DNA from 3 places in the Bacillus sp. ISL-77 genome. Region 2 is predicted to be linked to each of the others. Evidence: riboswitches for the same ligand, from Rfam matches in the RefSeq annotation. Region 2 holds a riboswitch; each other region holds the start of a gene.
What was found. A riboswitch is a leader RNA that binds a small molecule or an ion and turns the genes downstream of it on or off. The one in region 2 is predicted to bind glycine.
Positions count from the first base shown of each region.

Region 1: linked by a shared signal. The riboswitch ahead of J7E77_RS05385 (amino acid permease) and the one ahead of gcvT (glycine cleavage system aminomethyltransferase GcvT) in region 2 are both predicted to bind glycine.
Region 3: linked by a shared signal. The riboswitch ahead of glyA (serine hydroxymethyltransferase) and the one ahead of gcvT (glycine cleavage system aminomethyltransferase GcvT) in region 2 are both predicted to bind glycine.

Region 1 covers NZ_JAGGQY010000013.1:129,584-136,006, forward strand. Annotated here, with positions in the region: gene J7E77_RS05375 (hypothetical protein) at 42-413, opposite strand; gene J7E77_RS05380 (MFS transporter) at 647-1,864, opposite strand; gene J7E77_RS05385 (amino acid permease) at 2,099-3,463, opposite strand; glycine riboswitch at 3,628-3,708, opposite strand; gene J7E77_RS05390 (DUF2935 domain-containing protein) at 4,224-5,036, opposite strand; partial or broken gene J7E77_RS05395 (cell division protein FtsZ) at 5,116-5,262, opposite strand; gene J7E77_RS05400 (MerR family transcriptional regulator) at 5,424-5,978, shown strand; gene J7E77_RS05405 (patatin-like phospholipase family protein) at 6,277-6,423, opposite strand, start outside.
Region 2 covers NZ_JAGGQY010000017.1:49,204-55,626, reverse strand. Annotated here, with positions in the region: gene comGA (competence type IV pilus ATPase ComGA) at 1-397, opposite strand, end outside; gene J7E77_RS06320 (YqhG family protein) at 525-1,316, opposite strand; gene J7E77_RS06315 (DEAD/DEAH box helicase) at 1,294-2,982, opposite strand; glycine riboswitch at 3,160-3,247, shown strand; glycine riboswitch at 3,251-3,330, shown strand; gene gcvT (glycine cleavage system aminomethyltransferase GcvT) at 3,417-4,523, shown strand; gene gcvPA (aminomethyl-transferring glycine dehydrogenase subunit GcvPA) at 4,542-5,888, shown strand; gene gcvPB (aminomethyl-transferring glycine dehydrogenase subunit GcvPB) at 5,881-6,423, shown strand, end outside.
Region 3 covers NZ_JAGGQY010000020.1:29,042-35,464, reverse strand. Annotated here, with positions in the region: gene gcvPA (aminomethyl-transferring glycine dehydrogenase subunit GcvPA) at 1-192, opposite strand, end outside; gene gcvH (glycine cleavage system protein GcvH) at 194-589, opposite strand; gene gcvT (glycine cleavage system aminomethyltransferase GcvT) at 716-1,828, opposite strand; gene sdaAA (L-serine ammonia-lyase, iron-sulfur-dependent, subunit alpha) at 1,844-2,725, opposite strand; gene J7E77_RS07960 (serine dehydratase beta chain) at 2,725-3,237, opposite strand; gene glyA (serine hydroxymethyltransferase) at 3,253-4,503, opposite strand; glycine riboswitch at 4,745-4,847, opposite strand; gene J7E77_RS07950 (amino acid permease) at 4,960-6,366, opposite strand.

The DNA.
Region 1 (6,423 bases), on a different contig from region 2:
GGCTTTATTAATACCAATGCCTTAGTTAAAAAAAGGAAATCTTAGGACCAATGATACAGTTTTCCCTGCCTGCTAAATGATTGACTGAGATCCTTTAATGTGTAAACTCTAGCCGTTAAGAGAAATAAATCATTGTAGTTATTATGGATGTATTCATCAATAATCTCGATTCCTTCTATAAATTGATCAACTAAATAATACGTGTACTTTTCATCCCAAGAAAACTTATTGATTCTTAAAAGTTCATCTGCAAGTATTTGAAACTTAAACTCCTCAATCAGGAGTTTTATTTGAAACAATTTATCCGGATTAAACCTAAAGCTGTTTTTATTTTCATGGCTTTTCTGAACATATTTTATAAAACCCTTGATATTTTCAGCCAACATATTCGCTTTTTGCATCTCGAAGTTCAATTTGTCCTCTCCTCAACGTCTAATTTCCAACCCATCTTTAAGAAGAGTGTATGTTTGGGGACGTTATAATGACACCAACAATACTATTTATCACGAAAAAGAGGCCTTAGAATTAAAGAATCAGGAAAAATTAGCGAACAATCTCCATAAAAAAGAGGCACAAATCCAATTTGATTTGCAGCCTCAATTTAGTTTAGATTTTATTATTTTATGAAGATGCTATAAGAGTCAATTCACACTGCTTTAGATAAAGTAATGTTTTGATCTTGATTATCTTTTCTTTTTTTCAAACTAACCATTGCTATAAAGGAGATACAGTAGAGTACAGCAAGATATCCCATTGCAATCGTAACATTAGCATGCTGCAGGATATATCCTACTAAAATAGGAGATAATCCCCCTAATGCTCTACCGAAGTTAAAGATAGTATTGGTTGCTGTACTGCGAATTTCTACTGGATAGTAATTGCTTATTAATGCACCGTAACCAGCAAACATTCCATTCGAGAAGAATCCTACAATCGCACCGCCGATTAAAAGACCCGCACTTCCTGACGCAAAGGAGTATAAAAAGACTGCGATTGCGGAAGCGAATAAGAAGATTCCGAATGACCGCTTCATTCCAAGTCGATCCATAAACTGTCCAAAAGTTAACATACCTGCAATCATTCCCGCAGCTGTACTAATCGTCCAAAGAGCCGAGTTTGAAACTGATAATCCCTGGGATTGTTGAAGCATGGATGGCAGCCAAATCATCAAGCCATTATAACCTGCAATTTGGACCGTTGCCATAATAGCTAAAGCAATCGTCGTAACTGAAGTTCTTGGAGTAGCAAACAATTGCTTTAAATTCCCTTGCTTTGGCACAAGTTGTTTTTTCTTTTGTGATGCAAGCCACACGGGTGATTCGTCTAATTTTTTTCGGACGATAAAGGCGAATATAACCGGAACCAATCCGATGAAAAACAATCCTCTCCATCCCCAAGCAGGCAGGATCATGGCACTAAGAAGAGCAGCCAGAATCACACCGTATTGTGCACCGATGCTAACATAAGAAGAAGCGCGTCCTTGTTTATTCTTTGGCCATGCTTCAGCCACAAGCGCCATACCAATTCCGTATTCCCCACCTGCGCCTAAGCCGGCAATAAACCTAAAGATGTATACTTGTCCAATATTTACGGCTAAACCAGTTAACGCCGTTCCGATAGCAAATAGTAGAATCGTATAGGTAAATATTTTAACTCTCCCAAATTTATCTGCTAAGATACCGAAAATGATTCCTCCAGCGAGCATACCTAAATTGGTAATCGAAGAAATAAGACCTCCAGCAACCATGTCAATATGAAACTCTGCAATAATCATCGACATCGCAAAGGAGATAAACATGATATCCATGCCCTCTAATGTTAAACCTGCTACTGATGCAACTACTGTTTTTTTACGATAATCCATTTTTGTCGTTCTCCTTTCAAGCCTCACAGGACTTTGATTAAAAGATAATGGGCAAAAATAAAATGCCCTTTCATCCAAAGGACAAAAGGGCATTCATATACATAATTAGTATAATGAAGTTTACTTTTGCCTTTTTGGCCTCTCTGGACCAAATTAAAGGAATTTAATTTCATCTAATAGTAACACGATACATATCATGTGACAATATTTTTATTATATTGCAAGAATTCTACTTTACGCAGATATTCTAATATTTTTTCCCTTTGTCCTTTTAAATGAATACACTATGAATAAAAGAATGAACCATAATGGTGTCATTAATAAAGCGACACGAGTTGATTCTGCAAATAGCATAATAATGAGAATAAATGCAAATAACGTGAGAACAAGATAATTAATAAATGGTGTAAACGGTGCTTTAAAAATCGACTTTTCATGTAAATCGGGGCGTGATTTCTTATATCGCAGATGACAAATTAAGATAATGCTCCAAACCCAAATAAAACAAATCGCACTAATCGTTGTCACGATACCAAAGGCTTGTTCTGGAATCAGCTTACTTAAAAGAGCTCCGACGGAAAGAACAAGTGCAGATATAAATAATGCGTTACTCGGTACATGATTTTTATTTAATTTAGCAAAATTCGCTGGTCCCTGTTGATGATTACTTAAATTAAATAATATGCGGCTCGTTGAAAACAATCCACTGTTACAGGCAGACGCAGCTGATGTTAAGACGACAAAATTAATAATTCCTGCAGCAATCGGAATACCAACTAAACTAAACGTTTTTACAAAAGGACTGTTTCCTGCATTCAGTTGCGTCCATGGATTGATGCATAAAAGGATAATAAGGGCTCCCACATAGAAAAACAGTATTCTTAAAGGTATTTTATTTATTGCAGATGGGATATTTTTTTGTGGATTGGATGTTTCGGCTGCTGATACACCTACTAATTCAACACCTACAAATGCAAATACAACCATTTGAAAAGAAAGTAAGAAACCTGATATTCCATTTGGGAAAAGACCACCATGGCTCCATAGATTTTTTACTGTAACCGTTCCTGAATCTGTTTGAAATCCAATAATTAACAAAATGACCCCTATGATGATTAAAGCAAGAATGGTGATCACTTTAATTAAAGCAAACCAAAACTCTAATTCTCCAAATAGCTTTACTGTTAATAAATTTAGTCCCAATAATAGAATTAAACAGACTATAGCAGGCATCCATTGTGGGATATCGAACCAATATTGTACATATACACCAACAGCAATAATATCAGCCATTGCTGTCATAATCCAACAAAACCAATACGTCCATCCAGTTACATAACCAGCCCACGGTCCAATATAATCCTCGGCGAAGTCCGTAAATGATTGATAGCCCTTATTTGATAAAAGAAGCTCTCCTAATGCCCTCATTACAAAAAAACATGCGATACCCACGATTAAGTATGCAATAATGATAGATGGACCTGCTAACTGAATGGCTTTTCCTGAACCTAGGAATAAACCTGTACCAATCGTACCTCCAATCGCAATCAGTTGTACGTGCCGATTTTTTAAATCTCGTTTTAATTCTTGTTGTACCACTTCATTTGCCCCCTCATTAGTAATAATTTCCTTTGTTCACTTTGTGAAGATATGAACAAATGGTTAAACTCCATGAAAAAAGAGATTGGAATTTCTCCAATCTCTTCGGTCATAAGAATAACAAATAATATCCATTACTCTTTTGTCAGAATAACAAATAAAACTCGTACTCTTCTGTCCTTTTGCCTGAGATTGTGAACCCTTCGGCGCCGCAGATTTCCTGCGGTCTCTCCAGAAGCTGCTCCTGCTATAGTTTGATCCATAGCAATCATAGCTTGCTTAGTATTTAATTTATGTAGAAGAACAAATGGTTCAAAATCCCCCGCTAAAAAAAGTTATGCATTATTACTTCTTATCTCACAAACTAAATTATTGTTAAATAATTTCTAATTTTAGTAGTATTCAATCACTTTGTCAATAATTAATTTCGGAGAATCTAGATTAATGGAGAAACAAAAAATGAACCCACTGCAAAGGATTGGGTTCATTTTTATCGCATTCGTGGATTCTGCATCTTTAATCTCCTAGTACCAAAAAATATTGAATATGATTTGCTGATATGGGCGTAATCGCCATAACACGATATCCGATACTCAGTAATTGCGACAAAGTTTCTGCACAATTTTGACGTGGAGGCTCAAACGGAGCATGGAAACTTTTATAAAGATTTATTAATTGATTATTGTTTGTACAGTGAAGCAAGATCACATGTCTACCAGTCCATGCTTGACCGATCATTGGTTGTGGTTGTGTTTCCCTTTTATTTCTCATTAAAATATTCCTTAAGTCGAGGTTTAGCAGGATCACAATTGGGTGAGTCAAGATTTGCCGATTCTGCTAATTTCATAAGATAATAACATTCTTCACGGTACATATGATCCGCCATTAGGGGGGCGAATGTTCCTAATGCTTGCTTACTTAGTCTGAGTTCTTCTATTTCATGTAGAAAATTTTGAAATAATTTTATTTCTAACTGGCTGTCTGAATTCATTTTTAACAAAGCAGGGAACGAGGTCAAATTAGTTCTTAAATATCCTGCTAGTTCAACTGATTTCAGGTAAAAATCTTCAAAGTTCTTCCTAAATGTATTACTTTTCTCAATGAGTTTCTTTTCAACACTATCTAAATTAGAGGAAATTGCCTCTGAATGACCCGCAGCATCTAATAACCATAAAAGATGATGATGTAGTTCATGGTAAACAGGAGGAGCTTCCCCTGCTTTTAGGTGTATTAAAATTCTTAAGTATTCCTCTAATTCATTGACCATATGATTAATAAAGGTTGGCGAAAGGTGAATTTTTATTTTCCCTATCAGATGTTTTCTTAATAAGTCCAATTTAAATTCCCGTAATCTTATAACCTCTGTTTCAGCTTCAATTGTTAATGGCACTAAATCTGAGGAATTTGCACGCTCCAGAAGTTTGTCAAAAACTCGAATAAAAGATGATGCCTTCTCAATTTCCTCTTTTTGAACGGGTGCAAGAGCTTCGAAAATAAGCCTCGAATGATCACCTAATATTTGGAGCCAAAAACGGTGTTCAAATTTTGCTGTTCTCGCAAAGACATCGTTCATGTTTATTCCTCCCAGTAAGAAATCCCCACACTATTTTGATGTTTATTCTTCTTATTTGCTTCTTATGACCAATGACATGCTCAGTGAATCCAGTGGCAAAGACAGTTACGATAATTTCTTCATCTAAGTTTTCGTTAATGACCGAACCAAAGATCATATTTAATTCCTCATGAGAAGCAGAAGCAACTATATCGGCTGCTTCCTGTACTTCAAAAAGACTTAAATTAATTTTCGACTCTCATTCTCACTGAATGATGTCTGACATCCTTACTTTTATAGCCGTATCCTTCCATATAGTGCATTACCTATACTTCATTCAGAAAAAATTCTAATAAAAAAAGGAATTCTCAGCGTTTTATAGAAGTGTTAAATTGGAGGTGTAGTGTTATGACGATAATATATTCACCTAGTGACGTACAGGAATTGCTTGGAATTGATGGTAGTACATTACGGAAGTATGCCATTCTCTTAGAAGGACATGGGTATCAAGTTCAGCGTAATAATAGAGGACATAGAACCTATATAGATAAAGATGTTATCACTCTCCGCAAATTAATCGAATTCAGTAAGCAAGAGGGTATGACGATGGAACGTTCAGCCGAGGCAGTGATGACATGGAACTCTGTAGAATATAAAACGGTAACCTTTACGGAAGTGGTGCCGTTACAGACAACTAATGAGGGGGATATTGAGCAAAATACTAACACTAAAGAGCTATTGGATCGTATAGAACATTTGGATCAAGTAAACTTAGATTTAATCAAACATTTGAAGGAGAAGGCAGTACGGGAAGCTAGGCAAGAAGAGAAGATTAATCTAATTTTGAAGTATGTAGAACGTATGGAGCAAATGGAGAAGGAACGAAGTAAAATGATTGAGGAAGAAACCAGAAAGCAAATCGCAGTCGCCGAGCAAAGGAAATGGTGGAAATGGTGGAAATGAGAAAAGCCGTGCTTAGAATAGCATGGCTTTTTTTACAAACATAAGTCAAACAATGAAAATTTTTTTCTTTTATTAAAAGAAGTTAACAGTTCATTTAAAATGAGGAATATCGACAACTTTTTCAATATACCTTGTTTATAATGACTTAAGTATTGAAGTGTAAAAAATTGAGGAGGAAACTAATGGACGTTCTACTCTATATCGGTACGAATCTATTAGGTGCTCTTGCTATTGTGCACCTGATTACATTCACTTTTAATCTATTTTCTAAATAAAGTTCGAGAAATGGCCTTTTCAGCTACTTATTCTTTAATCTTTGCATTCTTTTAACCTTATATTGTTCAAAATCCCACTTCGATAAAAATTCTTTTGTAGAAGAATAGCCTGACATATAGAGAAAATCGATTTCATCCGTATCCAATTCAAAATCAGTAGCGTTGATGTC
Region 2 (6,423 bases):
GTTTTCGGGTCATTGCTGGGAAGAGTGAAAGTTGGTGAAAAGGAATTTGTTCTTGCTGTGGTAATAGCCGGATGACAAGGCTCTCTCTGTTATTAGAAGGGAGTGTGGAAAGCCTGAGCCCCATTAAATTTCCGTCAACTTCACAAAAAATGGATCCACTTTGTGGTCGTCTTCTTTCTCCGATATCCATATTGGCTGTGAATTTAAAATGTGAGATTAATCTGTCGCATTCGTCTTTTGGAAGGGATAATCGAGGAATTAACTTGTTGGTTAGTCGGATTTGGACGAGTGTGTCCCTCTTCCTTGGGATAATGTGAATATCTGTTGCCTGGTTTCGTGCAGCATCTGTAATGATTCGATTTGCTAAAATTTCTATCTCGCTAACAATAAGTACCACCGCCTTTTCATTTTTCTTTGGATAATATTCGACAAGGTTCCTCCTTATCCTTCTTTATTTTCAAAAATATTTTTAAGGGTGTCAGGCACCATGTGAAAATTTCACATGGTGCCTGACACCCTGTCCCTTATATTGCTTTTTCAGTTAGATAAAAGAGGCCGCCATTGATGAAGGATATGGAGATTTTTGGTTCGTACTGTTCCTGTAGAGCCATTTTTTCGGTTTCAAAGTTTTCATTTTCATCTTCAACATCTTCGTAAAAATGATTCAAGAGGCGTAAATCTTTATCCCAACGTTCTCGAGCATCTATTGCCCAAGAGTGGTCATCCTTCTCAATTATGGATGTAAGATAGGTTTCAACTCTCATCATCCCGCTTTGAGGTTTCACTAAAGGTGACAAAGTAAAGGAGTAATCAGGTATTTTTGGTGTTAACGGTATTTCAAGCAGTCTGTCATGGAAATCTTCAACCATTTTTCCGTTAATGAGTTGTAAGCCGATTGATTTGAAAATATCCCGCTTACGGTCACATTGATAGGAGATCTTAACATTCATACAAAGCCATGGTAGTAAAGGAGTTTGCTTGTTTTGATTCCGATGATTTTCATAAAGTCGGATATAGCTGGCTAAATTTTTCGCCGAAGTAAAAATTTGATGAAGCCGAGGTGAACCAAAATGAATGATTTCCCCCTTTATATTTTCAGGAGCGGCATCTTGGTTCGTAATAAATGTTAACTTCATCGGGTTTGGAATTCCGCCCGTTTTTTCTAAATAGTGCCAGTAAAAAGGCCGATTCATTAATTCCTTATCAAGTTCAACTGTTAATTGAACAGTCAAATAGCCTGGGCTATTCGCCACAATTGCACAGTCATTAGCCTGAAAATAGTTCAATAAAAAGTTATGAATTTCCTGCTGCTGCATGTGAATCTCCCTTCTTCATGTCCTGAGCAAATTCAATCATTGATGATAAATTTTCCATTTTAATTCGCATTTCGCCTTCGGATGAGGATTGTCCAAAAATATCGATTAAATGGTCTTCTATATTGCCAAATTCCAACTTTGTTAATATATCGTCAAGTTCACCAATTACTTTTTCAAATAAATGTATTTTCTCATAAAGAAGCTTCAAAATATGTTCTTCGACAGTATTTTTTATCGCAAAATTATAAATCATGACATCCTTTTCCTGGCCCAGACGATGGATACGACCAATTCGTTGTTCGAGCCTCATTGGATTCCATGGCAAATCAAAGTTAATTATATGATTACAAAATTGAAGGTTAATACCTTCACCGCCTGCTTCAGTTGCAATAAGGACTTGAGCGTGCTTTTGGAATAATTCTCTCATCCAGTCCTTTTTTCCACGCTTAAAGCCGCCCCGAAAAGGGACAGATGAAATTCCATGCTGTTTTAAATACCATTGGAGGTACATTTGTGTTGCACGGTATTCTGTAAAAATAATCACTTTATCATTTACTTTTTGAATTAATTCTAATGCTTTTTCCGCTTTTGAATTCTTCTGGACAGCTTCGACTTTTGTTATTAAATACTGAATTTGTTCTTCGAAAGCTGGGGTTGGATTTTCCTTTTTTTGCAGCATGTTTTTTAATGTATAAAAAACTGCTTCTCTACTGCTGCATGCCTCACGCTGTAATGTCATTACGGAGAATGAACTTGCCTGTGCCCAATTCCCCTCATTTTTTAATTCAGTAATTGACTCATAAAGATCTTTCTCCTCTTGAGTGCATTCAATCGGAATGGTTTCCACATGCCTTTTCGTCCACTCAATGCCTGTATCTGCCCGCCGGTTCCGAATCATAACCTTGTTTACTAATTCTTTTAAATGCTCATCATCATTTAATGAACGTGCATCTCGTTTGTATTTTTCAAAGAATGTCGTTTCGCTGCCTAAATGTCCTGGTTTTAATAATGAAACCAGATTAAAAATTTCCTCGATACGGTTCTGAATGGGTGTTGCCGTCAATAGTAAACAAAATTTCTTTTTCAGATTTTGGACAAATTCGTAGTTTTTTGTTTTGTTATTTTTAAGTTTATGGGCTTCATCAATGATAATTAGGTCATAGTCCTGCTTGAAAATGATGTCTCGGTGTGGATTCCGTTTGGCCGTATCAATCGACGACACGACGACATCACATTGTTCCCATACATAACTTTTTCTTTGTGAAATGGCTGGAATGAAAAATTTGCTATTCAACTCCATCGACCATTGAGTAACTAACGATGCAGGGACAAGAATTAATACCTTTTTCACCAATCCGCGAATCATATATTCTTTTAGAATAAGCCCGGCCTCAATCGTTTTTCCGAGTCCTACTTCATCGGCAAGGATGGCTTTCCCATTCATGTTTTCAATTACTTGTTTTGCTGTTTCAAGCTGGTGAGGAAGTGGGGTTAGATTGGGTAAATGGCTTGGTGCCAATAAACCCTTGAAATCTGGAATGACGAGATGTTTTTCAACTCCAATTGCTAGTTTAAAAAGTTCCCAATTCCCCCATGGACCATCGTTTTCAATTCTATGTAAAAAATCATCCTTCCAGGAGGAATCAAATTCAATTTCGATCGACATGGTTCCAGCTCCTTTTTGTTCAATTTCCAGCTTTATTCTTTTCTAATAAAGTTATTGCTCAATGTATTATTTTAATGTTAGGATGATAATAGCTTTGAATGTTTTAAATATTTTAATAAAGTAATTTATTTTATAAGTATAATTAGTATGACCAATTTGGATAATATTATAATGCGAATGATTATAAGGGGAGAGACTACTTATGTAGCGCCGAAGGAGCAAGCAGAAATGTGAATCTCTCAGGCAAAAGAACTCTTGTAGGACGCAGCTCTGGAGAGCGCTGCTAGCTTTAAGCAGCCACCAAAGGGGAAAGCCTTTCTAGGTAAACTTTCAGGTGCAAGGACAGAGACCTTCTTACGTTTCATAGGAGGTTTCTGTCCTTTTTTAAATTTTCCAAGGAATAATTTGTGCCAAAGATTGAAGGGGGATTAAGAATGTCTGATTTAAAACGAACTCCACTTTTTGATGTGTATAAAGAATGGGGTGGAAAAACTATTGATTTTGGTGGTTGGGCACTGCCGGTCCAATTCTCTAGCATTAAAGAAGAGCATGAAGCTGTTCGCTCTTGTGCAGGATTATTTGATGTTTCCCATATGGGTGAAGTAGAAGTAAAAGGCACTAATAGCTTAGCATTTTTACAAAAAATGCTGACTAATGACATTTCAAAAGTAAAAAATGGAGGTGCCCAGTACACCGCCATGTGTTATGAAAATGGCGGTACAGTTGATGACCTGCTTGTATATAAAATTGAAGACAATCATTACCTTTTAGTAGTAAACGCATCAAATATTGAAAAAGATTACAAATGGCTTGAAGACCATTTAACTGGTGATGTCTCTTTAGAAAACTTATCGGAAAAAACAGCACAGCTGGCTATCCAGGGACCACTTGCGGAAAAAGTATTGCAAAAGCTTGCGGGAGATAATGATTTAAGCCAAATTGGCTTTTTCAAATTCCAACAAGATGTAATCCTAAATGGGAAAAAGGCACTGGTATCAAGAACTGGTTATACTGGTGAAGATGGCTTTGAAGTGTATTGCGATGCAGAAGATGTTGTGGACCTTTGGAGAGAAATTTTAACTGCAGGTAAAGAAGATGGAGTAATCCCATGTGGATTAGGGTCACGCGACACACTTCGCTTTGAAGCAGTTTTAGCGCTTTATGGTCAAGAACTATCTCCAGAAATTTCACCACTTGAAGCTGGAATTGGCTTCGCTGTGAAATTAAACAAAGAAGATGACTTTATCGGGAAACAAGCGTTAATCCAACAAAAAGAAAAGGGTTTAACAAGAAAATTGGTTGGAATCGAAATGATTGATCGTGGGATTCCACGTCATGGCTACCCTGTTTATAAAGATGATCAGTTAATTGGTGAGGTTACAACTGGAACGCAATCACCCACGTTAAAGAGGAATATTGGTCTTGCCCTAATCAATGCAGAATTTGCGGGTCTTGAATCCGAAGTTGAAGTTGAAATTCGCGGCAAACGTTTAAAAGCTACTGTAGTTCCAACACCTTTTTATAAAAAAGAAAAGAAATAACAGAAGGGAGTTAGGTTTATGAAACATCGCTATTTACCTATGACTGAACAAGATAAGAAGACTATGCTTGAGGCAATTGGTGTTTCCTCTATTGATGAACTGTTTAGCGATATCCCTGAGAAAGTAAGATTTAAGGGTGAGTACAATATAAAAGCGGCAAAGTCTGAAACAGCCTTAATGAAAGAGCTTTTTAAGATGGCAAGTCGGAACGCTGACCTGAAAAGAAACGTATCTTTTATAGGTGCAGGTGTTTATGACCATTACATGCCTGTAATTGTCGACCATGTTATTTCTAGATCAGAATTTTATACAGCTTATACACCTTATCAACCAGAAATTTCACAAGGTGAACTTCAAGCTATCTTTGAATTCCAAACAATGATTTGTGAGTTAACTGGAATGGATGTTGCCAACTCATCGATGTATGATGGCGGAACTGCACTTGCTGAAGCAGCGATGCTTAGTGCAGGCCATACCAAACGAAAAACAATAGTTGTATCCAGTGCTGTACATCCAGAATCACGTGATGTTCTTAAAACTTATGCAAAGGGTCAGTACCTCAATGTGATTGAAGTACCAGTCAAAGATGGTGTAACAGATCTAGACGCATTAAAGGGACTAGTTAATGAAGATGTTGCAGCCGTTATCGTCCAATATCCAAACTTCTTTGGGCGAGTCGAGCCGTTAAAAGAGCTTGAGGAAATCATTCATGCAAATAAGTCCATGTTTGTTGTTTCAAGTAACCCACTTTCCCTTGGGGTATTAACACCTCCAGGTAAATTTGGTGCTGACATCGTTATTGGTGATGCGCAGCCGTTTGGGATCCCAACTGCCTTTGGCGGACCGCACTGCGGATATTTTGCTGTCACTACTAAGTTAATGCGGAAAGTTCCAGGCCGTCTTGTTGGACAGACAACGGATGACCAAGGGCGCCGTGGTTTTGTCTTAACACTGCAAGCACGTGAACAGCATATCCGACGTGATAAAGCGACATCAAATATTTGCTCCAATCAGGCATTAAATGCCCTCGCTGCATCTGTAGCGATGACCGCACTTGGTAAAAAGGGTGTCAGGGAAATGGCTGCGGCCAACTTGCAAAAAGCTCATTATGCGAAAAATGCTTTCAAGGAAGCTGGCTTTGAAGTTGTTTATGATGGCCATTCCTTCAATGAATTCGTTGTGAAATTAACTAAGCCTGTAAAAGAAATCAACCAAAACCTTTTACAAAAAGGAATAATCGGGGGCTATGATTTAGGTCGTGATTATTCAGAACTGGCTAACCATATGCTGATTGCTGTAACAGAACAAAGATCGAAGGAAGAAATTGATACTCTAGTGAAAGAATTGGGGGATTTCCATGCATAATCAAGACCAGGCACTCATTTTTGAACTTAGCACACCAGGCCGCATCGGCTACAGCCTGCCGGAAATGGATGTACCGGAACTAGATCTCAGTGGTCTCCTTCCTGATGGTTACCTTCGTACAGAAGAGCCTGAACTTCCTGAAGTTTCGGAGCTTGATATTATGCGCCACTACACTGCCCTCTCGAGGAGAAATCATGGCGTCGATTCAGGATTCTATCCACTAGGCTCGTGTACGATGAAATATAATCCGAAAATCAACGAAAATGTAGCGCGTTTTAACGGATTTGCACATGTACATCCGCTGCAAGATGAAAGCTCTGTTCAAGGTGCTCTTGAACTTTTATACGATTTGCAGGAGCATTTAATCGAAATAACAGGTATGGACGAAGTGACCTTGCAACCTGCCGCAGGGGCTCATGGGGAATGGACAGGTTTAATGATGATCCGTGCTTATCATGAGGCTAACGGTGATATGAACCGTACAAAAGTAATCGTCCCTGATTCTGCTCATGGTACGAACCCAGCTTCTGCTACG
Region 3 (6,423 bases), on a different contig from region 2:
GGAAGCAAGTTGATTCATTTTTTTCAAAAGAAGCGGCTCAGGCACAGCCTCTGGAATAGGTAGCTCACCATTTAATTGAATTTCAGCTGGAATATCTTCAAATAACTCATCTATCGAAGAAATATTTAAAAAAGCGAGCATTTCCTCTTGATCTTGTTTCGTATCAGGGAGGTATCGATAAGTGGAAGTCATTTTATTCCTCTCCTTCATTAATAAATGCTTGGTACGCATCTTCATTTAAAAGTGATTCCAATTCTTCAGGATTGGACATTTCCACTTCTACTAACCAACCTGCTTCAAATGGATGTTCATTAATCGTCTCAGGTGCATCTCCTAACTCTTCGTTTACAGTAACAACCGTACCTGATACAGGAGAGTATAGGTCAGAAACTGCTTTTACTGATTCGATGGTCCCCATTGATTCATTCGCTGTAACTTCATCATCCACTTCTAAGGTTTCAACAAAGACAATATCTCCTAATTGCTTTTGTGCAAAATCAGAGATTCCAATACGTACTCGATTTCCGTCTAATTGTAATACCCACTCATGTTCTTTGCTATATAGTAAAGTTGCTGTCGCTTTAGTCATTGTTTCTCTTCCTTCCGATTGTAAATTCAAGTTTGATCATTCAGGTCTTGATTTCATGTAAGTTTACGTAACAGTCGGCCTGCCTATCATCTTTATGCAAGTTAGCCAGAGAACTCTATCACTCTATTAACCCTTTTTATAGAACGGTGTTTTAACAACAACCGCCTCAATCTGCTTATTACGGATGACCACTTTTAATGGTGTTCCCACTTCTGCATGTTCTGCGGATATTAGTGCAAGGCCTATGCTTTTCTTTAAAGATGGTGATTGGGTTCCTGATGTAACAACACCAATTGCCTCTCCACCTTCTGAAACTACTTGATAACCGTGGCGTGGAATCCCCCGGCCTGTTACCTCAATTCCTACTAATTTTCGTTTTAATCCGGCTTCTTTTTGTGCTGAAAGTGCGGATTTACCGATAAAATCACTTTCTTTTTTCGTTTTTACGGCAAAGCCGATTCCAGCTTCAAGGGGACTAATATCACTTAATAGCTCTTGACCATAGAGTGCAAGACGTGCTTCTAAACGAAGCGTGTCACGTGCACCGAGGCCACATGGTTTTAAGCCATCATCACTTCCTACTTCTAAAAGCTTTACCCAAAGTGCTTCGACTTGTGCAGCATCTAAATAAAGCTCAAAACCATCTTCTCCTGTATAACCTGTACGAGATACGAGCACATCTGTAATCCCGTCCAGGTTGACATGTTGAGCAAATTTAAATGGGCCAATTTCTGATAGATTTGCTTCCGTTAACTTTTGTAAAATACCTTCAGCCTTTGGACCTTGGATGGCAAGCTGTGCAATGTCATTCGAAATATTTTGGAGCGTCACATCTCCTTTTACATGCTGCTTCATCCATTCATAATCTTTCTCAATATTTCCGGCATTAATGACGAGTAAATATTTTTCATCCGCTAATTTGTACACTAATAAATCATCGACTGTTCCGCCGTCTGGATAGCACATTGCTGTGTACTGTGCTTGATCGATACTAAGCTTTGTTACATCGTTAGTGACAAGGTAGTTAATGTAACTCTCTGCATCTTTGCCTTCAACAAGCACTTCACCCATATGTGAGACATCAAAAAGACCTGCTTTTGTTCGAACCACCTCATGCTCATCTAAAATGCTGGAAAATTGTACTGGCAATGCCCAGCCTCCAAAATCAATGACCTTCGCACCTGATTTTCCATAAATTTCAAAAAGTGGTGTTTGCTTTAATGCTATTTCTGTCCCCATTGATAGACCCCCTACTTATGATTTCCTACAAAATAGTCGTTCCTTCACCTGTTTACCTGTTTCTGTCGTTGCTAGACCTCCAAGCGCTGTTTCCCGAAGTGTCCGAGGCATATCTTTTCCAACCCTATACATCGCTTCAATTACTTCATCACACGGAATGCGACTTTCAATCCCAGCAAGAGACATATCAGCCGCTGAAAATGCGATGGAGGTTCCAATCACATTTCGCTTTATGCAAGGCACTTCAACAAGACCTGCTACTGGATCACAAACTAAACCCAAGAGTGACTTCATGGCAATGGCCGTCGCATTCACTGCTTGCTGTGGCGTGCCCCCTTTTAACTCAACGATTGTTCCTGCGGCCATGGCTGTTGCGGATCCTACCTCTGCTTGGCAGCCTCCAGCCGCCCCCGAAATGAATGAACGATTTGCAATGACAAACCCGAGCATACTTGCTGTGAACAACCCCATGACTAAATCTTTATAGGGTGTGCCATCATTTTTATGAAGCGAAAACAATACACCAGGCAAAATACCGGCTGCCCCAGCAGTTGGCGTGGCTACAATAACCCCCATCCGTGCATTGCTTTCAGAAGTTGCCAATGAAAAGCTCATTGCATTGCTTACATAACTACCTGACAGAGATTTACCTTGATGTACGTAATCATACATTTTCACGGCATCCCCGCCAGAAATTCCACTCGGTGCGGTTGAGGCATCTTTTATACCGCTATCAACGGCTTCTTTCATTTTGATCAATCGCTCTTCCATCATGCTAATAATGGTTTCTTGGTCTCTTCCTGATTTTTCTGTTTCCATCATCAACATGATTTCACCAATGGTTTTTTGTTCTCTTTCACAAGCTTCAATCAGCTCTTTCATGGACTGTATCTTCATTAAATTGCCTCCATAAGTACTTTCCCTCTTGGTTGATAAGAACTAGCAAGGACTGTAAAGTCATCGCCTGCACTTAAACGAATATCTACCATCTTCTCGTTAATCATAAAGATTTTTGATAAGCCTCCACCAAGTGATGCACCGCCAACCTTTACAACACGATCTTCGTATTTCACTGTCACGATTGTTGTATTTGGGTGGTCATAGTAGTCACAGATATCTTCAAATTCGAAATTGTACTGCATGCCAACCTCTTTTGCCCACTCCAATGAATGTTTAATGCGTGTATCATCGGTATCCATCCCAAGCAATCCGCCAAGAAGTGCTTTATCTGTTCCATGTCCTTGATAAGTTTCAGCAAAGGAATCATAAAATACAATATTGACCTCTTGTGGACAATCTCCTAACAGTTCATAAATAAATTTCCCGATAGATACGACACCTGCTGTATGAGAACTCGACGGTCCCACCATAATCGGGCCAATAATGTCAAAACAACTCTGAAATTCCATCCTCATACCCCTTTCTTATACTGTGATTGCCTGTTGAAATAACGGATAGACGCCACAAATTGCTTTGGTTGTTTCTTTTGCTTTCTCAAGTACGACTTTGTCCCCTTTGCTCTTCAAAACAGCTGCGATAACTTTCCCGACTTTCACCATATCATCCTGTTTCATACCTCGTGTCGTTAAAGCCGCTGTTCCCATGCGAATACCGCTCGTAACAAACGGCTTTTCTGGATCAAATGGAATCGTATTTTTATTTACAGTAATGCCCGCTTCTTCTAATAATTTTTCTGCTTCTTTTCCAGTTAAATTCCACGGACGTAAATCTAAAAGGACGATATGATTATCCGTTCCACCAGAAACAAGGGCTGCACCTTCATTTTTTAATGTTTTGCCTAGTGTGTCGGCATTTAGAATGATTTGTTTCGCATATTCCTTAAAGCTTGGCTGCAATGCTTCATTGAATGCAACCGCCTTAGCTGCAATAATATGCATTAACGGGCCGCCTTGAATCCCTGGGAACACCGATTTATTAATGGCTTTTATCATCTCTTCATCATTTGTTAAAATAATGCCGCCGCGCGGTCCTCGGAGCGTCTTATGCGTAGTGCTCGTTACAACATCTGCGTATGGAACCGGCGATGGATGAAGACCAGCTGCAACAAGTCCCGCAATATGCGCCATATCTACCATGAATTTTGCGCCAACTTGATCAGCAATTTGTCTAAACCGTGCAAAATCAATCGTTCTAGTGTAAGCACTTGTACCTGCAATGATCAATTTCGGTTTTTCTTTATTCGCGATCGCTTCCAGTTCATCATAATCAATCAATTGAGTATCTTCTCTCACACCATAGGAGACTACCTCAAACCATTTTCCTGAAACACTAACAGGACTTCCGTGCGTTAAGTGTCCGCCATGTGAGAGGTTCATCCCCATCACTTTATCACCAGGTTGAAGCAGAGCGAAAAATACAGCAAAATTTGCTTGTGCACCTGAGTGAGGCTGAACATTGGCATATTTAGCACCAAACAGCTGAGTTAGGCGGTCAATCGCTATTTGTTCTGCCACATCGACAAATTCACATCCGCCATAGTAACGCTTCCCTGGATAGCCTTCTGCATATTTATTCGTCATCACACTTCCCATTGCTTCTAAAACATCTTGGCTTACGAAGTTTTCAGATGCGATCAACTCCAATGTTTGATGCTGACGATGCTGCTCTTTCCGAATTGCTTCAAAAATAGTTGAATCATTTTGTTGTAAACTCATCCCGTTTCCCCCTTGATTCGTTGTTTTAGCTACCTCTATCTGTGTTTAACCTCGGATTTTATCTGTTCATTCTCAAGATAAAATCTGAAGCGAAACATACTTTTTTGCACGCAAAAAAGGACAGAAAAGGGTAGCACATGGCTTACTTCTACCCTTCTCTGTCCTTTTACCTGAGAGTTTAAGTTCGATTAAGAACCTTCCCCTTTGGTGGCAAATACTTTATCTGCGCTCTCCAGAGTTGCGTCCAATTGTGGTTCCATCTACCTGAGAGATTTGTTCCAAGGGTCTTTTTGGAACTTGCTCCTTCGGTGGCGTGTAAACTTGCACTCTCCCACAACCATCTTCCGCTTATTTATTTTTATTATTTTCAGAATAATAGTAAATGCAATCTAAGTCAAGCTTTTTTGAAAGCGGAAACATTATTTATTAATAAAAGTTATTTTTTTGGGTTGCCACTTAATTTTCTGCTACTTTTTGTTGATTCTCCTGATCCGCATAATTCTCCCGATCCGCATAATCCGCCTTCTTTATCAACATCTTATAAATCGCAATCAGCATGATAAACCAGACAGGTGTTACGAATAAGGCAACACGAGTGTCTTCCGCAAGTGCAAGTACGACAAGCACGAACGCTAGGAAGGCAAGGATTAAGTAATTGGAAAATGGATAAAGCGGCAATTTAAATTTGTTCACTTTCGCTAGATCTGGTCTGGTTTTGCGGTATTTCAAATGACTGACGACAGTAATACCCCAAATAAAGATGAAACATACTGTAGAAATACTTGTAATCAGCGTAAATACTCCTTCTGGCATTACATAGTTCAACACAATGGCAATTAAAATAACAACAGTGGAAAAGAACAATGCATTGGAAGGTACCTGACGAGAAGTAAGTTTTGCAAATGGTACAGGTGCATTTTTATCTCTGGCAAGTGAGTATACCATCCGGCTTGTACTGAAAATGGCGCTGTTACATGCCGATGCTGCAGATGTTAGAACGACAAAATTGACGATACCAGCAGCTGCAGCGATACCAACCGCCACGAATACTTGAACGAATGGGCTTTTCGCTGGATTGATGGCGTTCCACGGATAAATACTCATAATGACAATAAGGGCGCCAATGTAGAAAATTAATACCCGAATAGGAATATTATTGATTGCTTTTGGGATAACTTTTTCCGGGTCTTCTGTTTCACCAGCAGTAAGTCCTACAAGTTCAATGCCAACAAACGCAAACACCACCATCTGGAATGAGAGAATAAAGCCATTTATGCCATTTGGGAACATGCCGCCGTGACTCCATAGATTCGTGAAACTGGATGCGCCTGAATTTGTGGAAAAGCCTTTAATAATCATGAAAATCCCGATAACAATTAATGCAAGAATCGCAATAACTTTAATTAATGCGAACCAGAATTCCATTTCGCCAAAAAGCTTTACGGTTGCAAGGTTCATGATTAGCAAAACGACTAGTGCAATTAATCCTGGCATCCATTGTGGTACATTTGGAAACCAAAACTGAGTATAGAGACCAACTGCTGTTAAATCGGCCATAGCGATTGAAATCCAGCAAAACCAGTAGGTCCAGCCAGTAATAAATGCTGCCATATTACCTAAATAGTCTCTAACAAAGTCAACAAAAGAATGATATTTCAAATTGGATAAAAGCAGTTCTCCAAGTGCACGCATGATTAAAAAGCAAATGACACCTGTAATCAAGTAAGCAAATAAAATCGATGGACCTGCTAAATGAATAGATCTACCTGCTCCAAGAAATAATCCTGTTCCGATAGCCCCGCCAATAGCGATAAGTTGAACGTGCCTGTTTTTTAAACCTCTCGACAATGTTTGTTCCTGCATATGAATTCCCTCTTTCTTCTTTTTGAGAATGTTTAATATTTTATTAGTCAATTCGGC